Regions from separate parts of the Bacillus sp. FDAARGOS_235 genome, predicted to be linked through region 3. Evidence: riboswitches for the same ligand, from Rfam matches in the RefSeq annotation. Region 3 holds a riboswitch; each other region holds the start of a gene.
The links. A riboswitch is a leader RNA that binds a small molecule or an ion and turns the genes downstream of it on or off. The one in region 3 is predicted to bind S-adenosylmethionine.
Positions count from the first base shown of each region.

Region 1: it holds a riboswitch for S-adenosylmethionine, as region 3 does, so the genes downstream of both, A6J74_RS09630 (Na+/H+ antiporter NhaC family protein) here and A6J74_RS28520 (hypothetical protein) in region 3, are expected to answer to the same signal.
Region 2: it holds a riboswitch for S-adenosylmethionine, as region 3 does, so the genes downstream of both, A6J74_RS15895 (peptide ABC transporter substrate-binding protein) here and A6J74_RS28520 (hypothetical protein) in region 3, are expected to answer to the same signal.

Region 1 covers NZ_CP020437.2:1,554,968-1,559,226, forward strand. The annotation lists gene A6J74_RS09620 (PspA/IM30 family protein) at 1-166, opposite strand, end outside; gene A6J74_RS09625 (lmo0954 family membrane protein) at 225-581, opposite strand; gene A6J74_RS09630 (Na+/H+ antiporter NhaC family protein) at 813-2,129, opposite strand; SAM riboswitch class I at 2,224-2,329, opposite strand; gene A6J74_RS09635 (ribonuclease FAU-1 family protein) at 2,450-2,968, opposite strand; gene gltP (glutamate/aspartate:proton symporter GltP) at 3,039-4,259, opposite strand, start outside.
Region 2 covers NZ_CP020437.2:2,733,083-2,737,341, forward strand. The annotation lists gene proC (pyrroline-5-carboxylate reductase) at 36-839, shown strand; gene A6J74_RS15890 (aldo/keto reductase) at 841-1,674, shown strand; SAM riboswitch class I at 1,829-1,933, shown strand; gene A6J74_RS15895 (peptide ABC transporter substrate-binding protein) at 2,067-3,707, shown strand; gene A6J74_RS15900 (peptide ABC transporter substrate-binding protein) at 4,092-4,259, shown strand, end outside.
Region 3 covers NZ_CP020437.2:5,060,994-5,065,252, reverse strand. The annotation lists gene A6J74_RS28540 (short-chain fatty acid transporter) at 1-82, shown strand, start outside; gene A6J74_RS28535 (hypothetical protein) at 262-624, opposite strand; gene A6J74_RS28530 (NAD(P)H-dependent oxidoreductase) at 621-1,196, opposite strand; gene A6J74_RS28525 (SWIM zinc finger family protein) at 1,219-1,608, opposite strand; gene A6J74_RS28520 (hypothetical protein) at 1,871-2,191, opposite strand; SAM riboswitch class I at 2,232-2,330, opposite strand; gene A6J74_RS28515 (hypothetical protein) at 2,453-2,644, shown strand; gene A6J74_RS28510 (YwiC-like family protein) at 2,678-3,400, opposite strand; gene A6J74_RS28505 (ECF transporter S component) at 3,585-4,259, opposite strand, start outside; gene A6J74_RS28500 (ABC transporter ATP-binding protein) at 4,259-4,259, opposite strand, start outside.

The DNA of each region.
Region 1 (4,259 bases), 1.8 Mb from region 3:
TTTTATGACGCTGAATTAACTTCTCAATTTTTGTTATTTCACGCTCACTATCGCGTAAATATTGGTTTAACATTGCAATTGGATTTTTTCTTTCTTTCTCATCTAACACATTATGAAAATCAGCTAAAATTGCATCGCGTACACGTCCGAATAAAGATTGTTTCATTATAAATCTTCCTCTCTTCTACTTTATTTATAATTTATTGTTTTATTGGTTTATTGTTTTAGTTTTTCATTAATTTGTTCCACTCATCTTCAAAGTTGCTATATGGTTTAGAACTTTCTGAAGCTGAATCAACAACTACATCTTTTTCTTTTTTCCATTCACGGTATCCGTAGTACAAAACTACCAATGCAGCGATACCAATTAATGCTGGTGAATGAGAAAGTGCAATGGATAAACCGATTAAACCAACAATGCCCCAAGCTAGCTTTCCAAAAAATGATTTAGCTCGCACAAATGATTTATAGCTCCAGTACACAACTCCTGCTCCGATTGCGAATCCTACAATACCAGCAAGACTACCAAGAGCAATTAAAGCCAAAATACCGGCCGCGATAAACGCTAGAAATTGTTTCATCTTGTGCTTGCCTCCCTTCGATTTGATACTCTTATCTTAACTATTTTTTCATTTTTCCATAACGAGCTTAAGAACCGTTTTCAACTCAGACTTAAGACCGAGATACATTCAGCCTTCTGTAAAAAACATAAGGTAGAATAGGATGATTCACTCTTTTACCACACATAAAAAAACCGTGCAGAGAATATTCTCTACACGGTTTCAATTACTAAAGTTATCATTCATATTAAATTATGCTGTTTTATGATACTCTTTTTTCTCCGCCACTTTCGAAAACTTCGGAAATCCAATCAAAATCGAAACAATTCCACATACCCCAACTAAAATTGGATAAAATGCATACGGTAACAGTTCAATCGGAGATAAAGCAGCAAACCCTGCCGCAGTTAACATTTGAGCACCATACGGAATTAATCCTTGCACACAACATGAGAAAAGGTCTAATACACTTGCTGATTTACGGGGATCAATTTCATATTGATCTGCAATGTTTTTCGCAAGCGGGCCTGTAAAGATAATTGAAATCGTATTATTCGCTGTACACATATTCGTCATACTCACTAAACCAGCAATACCGAACTCTGCGCCTTTTTTCGAACGAATATTACGCGTTAAAAGATTCATTAAATATTGAATCCCACCATTATATTGAATTAGTTCAACCATACCTCCGATTAAAATAGCAAGTAATACTAACTCCATCATACCGCCCATTCCAGTCGTTACACTTTTAAAGAAACTCTCCAACGTGTAACTTCCATCTATAAGACCGATAGCGCCAGATAATACAGTTCCACCAGTTAACACAATAAGTACATTCCAGCCAAGTAGCGCGGTAATAAGTACTCCTGCATACGGTAAAATCTTTATCCAATCAAAACTATGAGCTTTAACCTGCGTATCACTTCCTGAAGTAATTATTACTAATAGTACAATTGTAATAATAGCAGCTGGCAATACAATTAAAAAGTTCGTTTTAAACTTATCTTTCATTTCTGTTCCTTGCGAACGAACAGCTGCGATTGTTGTATCTGAAATAAATGATAAATTATCACCAAACATCGCTCCACCAACAACAGTAGCCATCGTAAGTGCAATTGAGATATCAGTTTGTCCACTAATACCTACAGCAATCGGTGCTAACGCTGCAATTGTTCCCATTGAAGTTCCCATCGCTAATGAAATAAACGCACCTATAACAAAAATTCCAGCTACGATAAATCCTGGTGGCAAAATAGTTAACGCTAAATTAACAGTTGAGTCTACTCCGCCCATTCCTTTTGCTGTTTCAGAAAATGCACCTGCAAGTACAAAAATTAATACCATAATCATAATATCCGGATTTCCTGCACCTTTAGCGAATCTTTCTACTTTCACATTAAAACTTTCTTTACGATTCATCACCAAAGCAATTCCTACAGCAATTGAAATCGCTACAAGTATCGGCAATTTATAGAAATCACCCGTAATAATTCCAGAACCAATAAATAGCGCTAAAAATATCCCAAGTGGTAATAAAGCTAAACCATTTCCTCTCGTTTCTTTCAAAGTACCATCTCTCCCTAGTTTCAACCTTTTTTTAATGAATAACAAAAGACCTCTTCCAACGAGAAGAGGTCTTATACATCTATAAGGAACGCTCTTCTCATCTTTCAAGCACATGCTTGCTGGATTTGGCACAGCACTCTAAAATCGAGTCCGCTGCCGAGGCATCGTAGGGCCAGTCCCTCCGCCTCTCTTTATAAGAAGGTTTCATATTTATTTTTTAATAATAATTTCTTCCCTAACTTTACTCGCTTACAAAACAAAAGTCAATTATTTTTTGTATAGATTTTTTTGGTAATTATACAAAAATATGAATACACCAATCATTTTAACTTTTTGATTTCTTTATCTAATATTGAAATCCAATAAAATTCACTATTGTTTATGGCTTCCATGATCCATTTCGTTGTTTGCCAGGCTAATTCATATTCTTCCTTTGTAACATCACCATTTTTATAAGCGTCCTCTAACTCATCTTCATCCAATACATACATCTTACCATTCGGCAATAGCACTACATCTAAATATAAATCATCAAAATACGGTAAACCCCGGTCGTCTATTTCGTATTCTTTCGTCACATCAATATAATATTGTACTAAATTCCCCTTATTATCTAACATAGCTGTAATCGCAAAGTTTTTCCCTTTTATGAAATACTGAATCCACGTATACTCATTACCTGCGACACAAATTTCTTTACCATCATATTCTTTATAACTAGGTTCTCTCACCTTTTTTATGTCCAGTATTCCTAGCATGCCCTCTTCTACTTGCTTAACCATATAATCCTTCTCTATTAGTCGCTTCCACGAAGAACCGTCACCATATTTACGTTTCATTACGCCCGCTCCTCTTCTATATATAGAAAAGCTCCCACATATATTATGTGAGAGCTTGTTCATATTATAATTAAGCTGCTTGACCCTTTTCAGATATCTCTTTTAAATAGGCTTGTCCTTTTTCAGCGTCATATTGACCTTCCCACTTAGACATAACTACAGCTGCTAAAGAGTTACCTACAACGTTAACTGCTGTACGAGCCATATCTAGAATACGGTCAATACCTGCAATAAAGGCTAAACCTTCTGCTGGAATACCTACTGTACCAAGCGTTGCTAATAATACAACGAATGATACGCCCGGTACACCTGCGATACCTTTTGATGTAACCATTAATACAAGTAATAATGTAATTTGTTGAGAAATAGATAAATCAATACCGTACATTTGTGCTAAGAAAATAGCCGCAATTGCTTGATATAAAGTTGATCCATCTAAGTTAAATGAATAACCTGTCGGAATAACGAAAGATGTAATTGCTTTCGGACAACCGAACTTTTCCATTTTCTCCATGATTTTCGGTAAAACTGTTTCTGAACTTGCTGTAGAATACGCTAAGATCAGCTCGTCTTTTAAAATCTTAAAGAATTGGAAAATGTTAATTCCAAATATTTTCGCTGTAAGTCCTAAGACAACTACAACGAAGAAGATCATTGCTCCGTATACTACAATTAGTAATTTCCCTAACGGAATTAATGAAGCTAAACCGAATGTAGAAACTGTAACACCAATTAATGCGAATACACCAAATGGTGCAAACTTCATAACTTGGTTCGTTACGTAAAACATTGCGTCTGCTACACCTTGGAAAAATTGTAGAACTGGTTTACCACGTTCACCAATTGCTGCTACACCTAAACCAAATAATACAGAGAAGAAAATAATAGCAAGCATATCACCATCAGCTAATGATTTCATAATGTTCGTCGGAACAATATTTACAAACGTATCCGCAAACGAATGACTTTGTACTTGCTCTGTCGTATGTGTATATTTAGAAATATCTGTTTTTGTTAACTTATCCATATCAACGCCTTTTCCAGGTTGGAAAATGTTCGCTATTAATAGACCAACAACAATTGCAAGTGTTGTAATAATTTCAAAGTAAATAATTGTTTTTCCGCCTAGTCGACCTAACTTCTTAACATCGCCAACACCAGCAACCCCAACAACAATACTTGCTACAACAATCGGTACAACGATCATTTTAATTAATCGGATGAAAACATCACCAATTGGTTGTAAGTACTTCGCAACTGCTGGATTATCAAAGAAAATCGCACCAACTGC
Region 2 (4,259 bases), 2.3 Mb from region 3:
TTATAACATATCTCTACTAGAAGGGAATAAAGGATATGCTTACTAAACATCGAATTTTATTTATTGGTGCCGGTCGTATGGCAGAAGCTATCTTCTCCGGGTTACTTAAAACGAGTAAAGAATATATCGAAGAAATTATCGTTTCCAACCGAAGCAACATAGAAAAACTAGAACAATTACAAGGGCGATATAATGTGTCCATCACTACAGACTGGAAGCAGCATATTACATCCGTTGATACGATTGTTTTAGCAATGCCACCAGCTGCACATGAACAGTTATTACAGGAGTTATCTCCTCTTCTAACTGAGCAATTCGTTGTGACCGTTGCTGCCGGAATTGGACCATCTTATTTAGAAAAACGGCTTCCTCAAGGGACACCTGTTGCCTGGATTATGCCAAATACAGCTGCCGAAATCAGAAAGTCCATCTCCTTATATACGACGGGACATTCCGTAGGTGAAACGCATCAAGAAACGCTACAACTCCTTTTAAAAGGTATTGGTACCTCACAGTTTTGTACTGAAGAGGAAGTTCATCAACTTACCGCCATTACTGGTAGTGCACCTGCTTTTCTCTATCACTTTGCTGAAGGTTTAATTGAAGCGACGAAAAACTATGGAATTGATGAGAAAACGGCAAACCACCTTGTCATTCAAATGATTGCTGGTTCTGCCGCTATGCTCCAACAAAACGAAGATCCAGCTATGCTCCGAGAACAAGTAACAACACCAGGAGGTTCAACTGCTGAAGGCTTAAAAGTTCTATATGAAAATAATTTTTCAGAAGTCATTCAACAAGCAGTTGAAGCAACAAATAAAAAAGCTAGGGGGAAATAATATGAATTTAACAAGTTTAAAAGACTATACAACATTACATAATGGTGTAAAAATGCCTTGGTTCGGTTTAGGTGTGTTTAAAGTAGAGGACGGATCAGAAGTAATTGATTCTGTAAAAGCAGCTATTAAAAACGGATACCGCAGCATCGATACTGCAGCAATCTATCAAAATGAAGAAGGCGTTGGTCAAGCAATTCGCGAATCTGATATTCCTCGTGAAGAGCTATTTATCACTTCAAAAGTATGGAATAGCGATCAAGGTTATGAAACAACAATTCAAGCATTTGAAACTACATTAGAGAAATTAGGCCTAGAATATTTAGATTTATATTTAGTACATTGGCCTGTAAAAGAGAAATATACTGAATCATGGAAAGCGTTAGAAAAGCTTTATAAAGATGGTCGTGTTCGTGCTATCGGTGTGAGTAATTTCCACATTCACCACTTACAAGACGTATTTGAAATTGCTGAAATTAAGCCAATGGTCAACCAAGTGGAATACCACCCTCGTTTAGCACAAGAAGAATTACATGCTTTCTGTAAAGAACATAACATCCAGCTCGAGGCTTGGTCACCATTAATGCAAGGGCAACTACTGGATCATCCAACATTACAAGAAATTGCGACAAAATATAGTAAATCAACTGCACAAGTTATTTTACGCTGGGATTTACAAAATGAAGTTGTAACGATTCCTAAATCAATTAAAGAGCACCGCATTATTGAAAATGCAAACATCTTTGATTTTGAATTAAGCTCGGATGATATGAAAGCAATTCAAGCTTTGAATGAAAATCATCGCGTCGGTCCAGATCCAGATAACTTTAACTTCTAGCAGAAAAACCACTGCCATGTGCAGTGGTTTTTTTCACTTTAAAAAAACTGAAAATTTAAACTATGTTTCATTTGATTGACACTTCATTATCCAAGGTGTAAGATTTTGAATTATCAAAGAAACACAAAAATTAATAAAATTCATTCGTTTACTCATTGTATCAAGAGAGGTGGAGGGACTGGCCCTTTGAAACCTCGGCAGCAGGTTCATTTTGAATACTGTGCCACTTCCTGCAAGCTTTATGCTTGAAAGATAGAATGAGGGACTTCGTTTATATACGGGTACATAACTTGTATGTGAAAATCCCTCTTTCTCAATCAGAAAAGAGGGATTTTTTTATTTTTCATTTCCCTCATCATCATCCAAACTTAATTATTTAGGAGGAAAATCAAATGAAAAAGAAGTTTTTACCCGGTATCGCATCAGTTGTAGGAGTAAGTATTTTATTAACTGGTTGCGGTAGTTATAAAAACGAAGCTAGCGGAGCAAATGCAAAAGACGAGGCATCTAGTAAACAGGTTTTAAACTTATCTTCACCTTCTGAAATACGAACAATGGATACAGCTCGTGCTACAGATACTGATTCCGGTCAAGTAATGAGAAACGTATTTGAAGGTTTGTATAATCTTGGTGAAGGTAACAAACCTGTCCCTGGCGTTGCAAAATCCCATGAAGTAAGTGGCGATAAAACGAAGTACACATTCCACCTGCGAGATTCAAAATGGTCAAACGGTACTCCTGTTACAGCGAAAGATTTCGTCTTCGCCTGGCAAAGAGCTGTTGATCCAGCAACAGCCTCTGAATATGCATTTTTATTCTTTGATATTAAAAACGCAAAACAAATTAACAACAAAGAGCTTCCAGCCGATCAACTTGGTGTAAAAGCAGTTGATGACCATACGTTTGAGGTAGAATTAGAGCGTCCTGTTCCGTACTTTATTAGCTTAACGGCGTTCCCAACATTTCTACCAATTAGCGAGGAATTCTTTAAAACACAAGGTGATAAGTACGCTTTAGAAGATAATACAATTTTGTATAACGGAGCTTTTACACTAAGTGATTGGAAGCATGAACAAAGCTTTAAATTTAAGAAAAACCCTACCTACTGGGATAAAGATACTGTCAAAATCGAAGAAATCAATTTCAACATCGTAAAAGAAAAATCAACAGAAGTAAATTTATTCGAATCTAAACAATTAGACCGTATAAAACTAACATCTGACTTCGTTGATAAATATAAAAAGGATGCTAATTTTAAAGAACGTCCGAACGTAGGGGTACAATTTTTACGTATGAATCAACAAAACAAAGTACTTCAAAACGTTTCTGCACGCCAAGCAATTGATCAAACGATTGATCGAAAGTCCTTTGTCAATACGTTATTAAATGATGGCTCTACACCAACCTTTGGTCTTGTGCCAAAAAACTTTGCAAAAGGTCCTGATGGAAAAGACTTCCGTGCTACAAACGGCGATTTAACAAAAGTTGATACGAAATCTGCACAAGAATTATGGAAAAAGGCAAAAAAAGAACTAGGTTCTGAAAAGATAACATTAGAATTATTAACAAGTGACGGTGACCTTGAGAAGAAGACTGGTGAGTTTCTAAAAGGTCAATTAGAAAAGAATTTAGAGGGCTTAACAGTAAATATAAAACCGCAACCACGTAAACAACAAGTTTCACTCTTATTAAAAGGTGACTACGAAATCGGAATTGATGGTTGGAGCCCTGACTTTGCTGATCCAATTACATTCCTTGAATTGTTTACAACGAATAACCCTTACAACTTAGATCATTACTCTAATAAAGAGTTCGACGAAGCAATTGAAAAGGTGAAAACTACTTTAGCTGGTGATGAAAAAGCCCGCTTTGATGCATTACTAGCATCAGAGAAAATATTATTTAAAGACTCTGTTATTGCTCCTCTTTACCAAAAAGGCGAATCTTATTTAGAGAAATCTTATGTGAAAGGCATTGTACAAGTAGACTTTGCAGGTCAATTAAACTTCAAATGGGCAAAAATTGAAAAATAAAGTGAAACTTTAAACAACGTATTTCCACCAACTCCCATTGTTTTTTTGACAAAATATATTAAAAGTAGATTCCTTAATATGAGTGAATCTACTTTTTTAATATATTATTCCAAGAAATTAACGCTTTGTTTTTATTATTGACATATAGTTCTTTCTGGTGTTAATATTCTAAATAATCAAAGAAACGAAATATTTAACCATCAAAATATAATGTCTACTATGTTGAAACATATAACGATACATTATAGTTCAACATGTATATACATATAGAACACATGATTACCTATAAACAAATATTTATACTAGGTTTTATCTCTTTCTATAGCTACTTCAAGACATGGACATTATGACGTTATGAACAACACATTTAGGGAGGAACGAACAATGAAGAAAAAAGTTGTACCTGTTGTTGCATCTGTTTTAGGGGCAAGTCTACTACTAACTGCTTGTGGGGGAAATAAAAATAATGCAAGCGGAGCAAAAGCAAACGATAAAGCACCTGATAAACAAGCAATTAACTTATCATTTGCTTCAGAAATTCCAACAATGGAT
Region 3 (4,259 bases):
TGCTCGTGATATTATGGGATTTTGCGTTGTGAACTTACTATATGCAGGATTTATCATTAGTTTATGCTTCTTATTTATTTAAACGAAAAGCTAGTTTTATACTAGCTTTTTTACATAATAAATCATTTACCCCGCATTAACAGGCAGTAAACTCCCACCCCATACCAGCTAGAGCAAAGCGGTTAGGTGGGAAATCAACTGCCTGTAAATGCCCGATTGGTGAAGGCTAATAATCAGTGGGAAGAACAAAACCCCCACTGATTAAAGTTTCACTTTATTTCCCACGCAATTTATAATCGTCTTCCACTCTATCTCCGTAAGGTTTAATGCCTCAAATGCAAAAAAATCTTTACATATCTTTTCAATCAGATATGGATTTTCCCTCAAGAAATTCCACTGTAACGCTTTAGGAAGAAAATACGTTTCATACTCTTTACTTCCTCTTACTACCTCATCGACTTCTCTTTCACAAATCCCTCTTATTAAATAATCATTTCTTAATTGGATCTTCATTTGTTGAAACGTTTCACTATATTTCTTCAATTGGATTAAGCAATTAATATAGGTACGAAAAAGTTCGTTATCATACTGACAACAATTTATAATACGATCAATTTCATTCATAATGTACGAGCCTTTTCTTCTATTTGTAATAACCACTTTTCCCGCTTCTCTCGTTTACTCGTTTTCACAGATTGAAAAACAGATCGTTTTATATCGCGAATGCCGCAAAAACGTAAAACACCTCTCTTCATCATAATCCAACCTGCTGATCGATATAATAGGGCGACGTACCATAACGGTGAATCTAACGTATTAATTACCCACGCCTTCTTTCCTTTCAATAAGCCCTTCGGCAAGGCACCTTCATATTTATAAGCAAATCCAGCTACGAAAATGCGATCAATAAACCCTTTTAAAATAGCAGGCATCCCCCACCACCATATCGGATATATGAATAAAAGAGTATCTGCTTCTGCCACTAACGTTCTGTACCAAGCTGTTTCTTCTTCATTTACTAAATCACGCCTTTTCTTCTCTTCATTAAATACGAGCACCGGATCAAATTGTTCCTTATATAAATCAAGTACTGTAACAGAATGATTTTTCCCCTGTAGTCCTTTTTGCACATGTTCTAAAATCGCCTCGTTAAAACTGGAAGGATTAGGATGAGCGTATATAATTAATACGTTCATTACAAAACAACTCCCTCTATAGTTAAAGTTTCCCCTTCTTTAACATCTTCTCTACAATTTGTACGTTTTTCGAACTTTGTAATAAACGGTTTAATACGGTAAGTAACTCTTCCTTGTCTAAATCTTTCAGTTTCTCTTTCACCGTACGCTCACCAGCACCTTGAATATCATAAACAACTGCCGCCATATGCTTGCAAAGATTCTCATAAGGACACTCGCAGCTACTTTCTGTAAAATCTTCAAGATCAATAATCACTTCATAATTTCCTGCATTTCCAGTAACGAAAGCAATTACTTTCTTGTCTTGTATTTCAACATCTTCTACATGTCCATCTTCATAATATTCATATCCCTTATCTATAATGTACTTTGGGATCCATTTCGTTATATCTTTTAATAAGTAAGCGTACATATTTGCACCTCTTCCTTTAATTCCCTTTTGACTTCAAAAAACCTGCATGTTATTCTAATAACTGTCAAGTAGCGAGTCTACGTGACAAAACGACTGACACCTATTCGGCGGAGGTGTCTCTTTTCATTTGCAGCCGATATGAATTGCCTCTTTCAGGCACATTCAATTTTTGACACTACACACTCAACACCATTCCCTGTATCAGGCTGCATTAGCAGTCTTTTACTCTACATACTTCGCTATTTCAAGAAAAAAAGAGAGACTAGCTCCCTTTTCTCGCCTTATAAAATACCCCTTTTTCAGTATAGAGATATTCATCATCAGCTAATGTAATTTTCCCATCCAGTTTGAGTTCATCTAATAGTCTTGATAAATAAAATTGATGTAACATTTTTTTCGTGAATTTTCCTTCATGATGCGAAACGATATGTTCTTGAATATCTAACAATGATATTGGCTTATCTTGCTCTATCATATATTCATAAACTGTACTACGCAGTTTTACGTATTTTTCGAGTGTCACAGTAATCCGCAACCCCTTTCTTCTTAATATAAATTTTCGTAATCGGTTTTTTTGCAACAAAAAAACCTCTCCGATAAGAAGAAGTTACGTATATATCTTCGTCTTATCTCCCAGAACAAATATGTTCTGCTGGAATTAGCACCTGCATCGCGGTTGCTGGGTTTCATCGGGCCAGTCCCTCCACCTCTCTGGATAAGAAAATATTCACTTAAATCTTACTATACGTAATTTCATTTCAATTGTCAAACAAATACAACAAATTATATTTTCTTTCTTCCTGTTCATACTATACATATATGAATATGCAAGGAGGATTATGAAATGCACGAAAATGCTCGCGGATATGTACAAGATTCTTTTCAATCATTACAAGAAGCAAAACATTGTTTAGAAGAAGCATTACAGACTGTCGAAAAAGATTTTAATCGTGCTCGTATTGAGCAATCTCTTTATGCGATCGAACAAGCTATTCAACGCTGTGATTACACGGTTCACATTTTAGAACAAGATTGAAAAAAACTTCCCATCATAAGGTGGGAAGTTTTTTCAAATGGCATACTTCATAATTATTGCCGTTATGATTAAAAAATATACAGAATTAACAATTTCTAAAATCCCTACTTTTATGATAGAAATTTTTTTGCCATACAACATAATTGCCCGAATGACACTTGGTATAAAAATAAGAGAGCACCATGGATTGATAGCAAATATAATTATCGTTAATACGATATGATAACCCCATGATATAATACGATACTTCGGATTATTTTTTTCACGAATCATTGTCTTCACATAAAACGTACTTCCTAAAAAATATAAAAATGAAATAATCGCAATAAATAAAGCTGTTTTATCTATGAGTTTCATTGAAAAATAATAACTAACTAAACCACCTATACAGAAAACGATAATTGCGCAAATGTCATTTAGCAGTGCTCTTTCATTCTTTTGACGAGCGTAATACATATTTACTATAAATAATGGAATCATTGCTGCTACGAATAAAAGAACTCGCCATTCATATAATAGAGAAATCATCCCAAATACGAACGCAATAATAAAATATACAATTGCTGCATGTAAAAACTCTTTTTTTCGTTTTTGTTTTATGTACATGAGAAATGGATATGTAGCTAAATAGATAAAGAACCAAGCTAAAAACAATGGAATATGATAAAAAGTAGGTTTCCCAAGTATGACACTTAATAGAAATGGGATAACAAGCATGGCCCATGCACCATGTTGCTTCGGAATAACTAACTTCATTAACTATACACCTCCCTCTTGAAAGAAGTTCTCACCTACTATTATACAAATAATTTTATATAATAACGGATGTATATTGGATCTATTTTTTGACAATAAAAAATGCTCCTTACAATATGTAAGAAGCATGAAAGAGGCAAACGAATATGTAAGTCGCGACCCTACCTTATATAAGTATGCTTTTCTATGTCATGTTATGCTCATCTAATATACCGTATTTCATTTTAAACCTTGTGAGAATCGTAATCCACGAAGTACTAAATAGTAGTAGGAAAATAACATTTGAAATCGCATGACTTAAGTCAAAGTAAAAACTCGCGACATAGTACGCAATGACGGTTTGCCACGTTGCTTCTCGTATAAAACCGAGAAGTCCCCAGAAGTTCATAATCCAACCAAATAAAAATCCAACAATTAATCCGTATAGGAGTCTTCCCCATAGCTTTTTCATGAAAAATGTATTACGTAATAGTCCAGCTATAAAACCAATCATACCCCACGAAAACATTTGCCACGGCGTCCACGGACCTTGTCCTAAAAAAATGTTCGATACGATAGCGGCTGTTGCCCCGATCATAAAACCAGTTTCACTCCCAAACACGATTGCAGAAACGATAATGACAAAGGAAGTTGGTTGTACACTTGGTAAAATAGAAAATGGTACGCGGCTAACCGCAGCAATTGCTGCTAACACGGCAACGAGAACAATTTCACGTGAAACAAACGCCTTCCTTTCAAAACGGATATAGAAAGGTAACATAATAACAGCTAATAAAAACAAACTACTTACCATGTAATAGCCGTCCATGAGGAGTGTAGTAAAGAGTAATGTGCCTATTATAAACGCAAAAATACATAT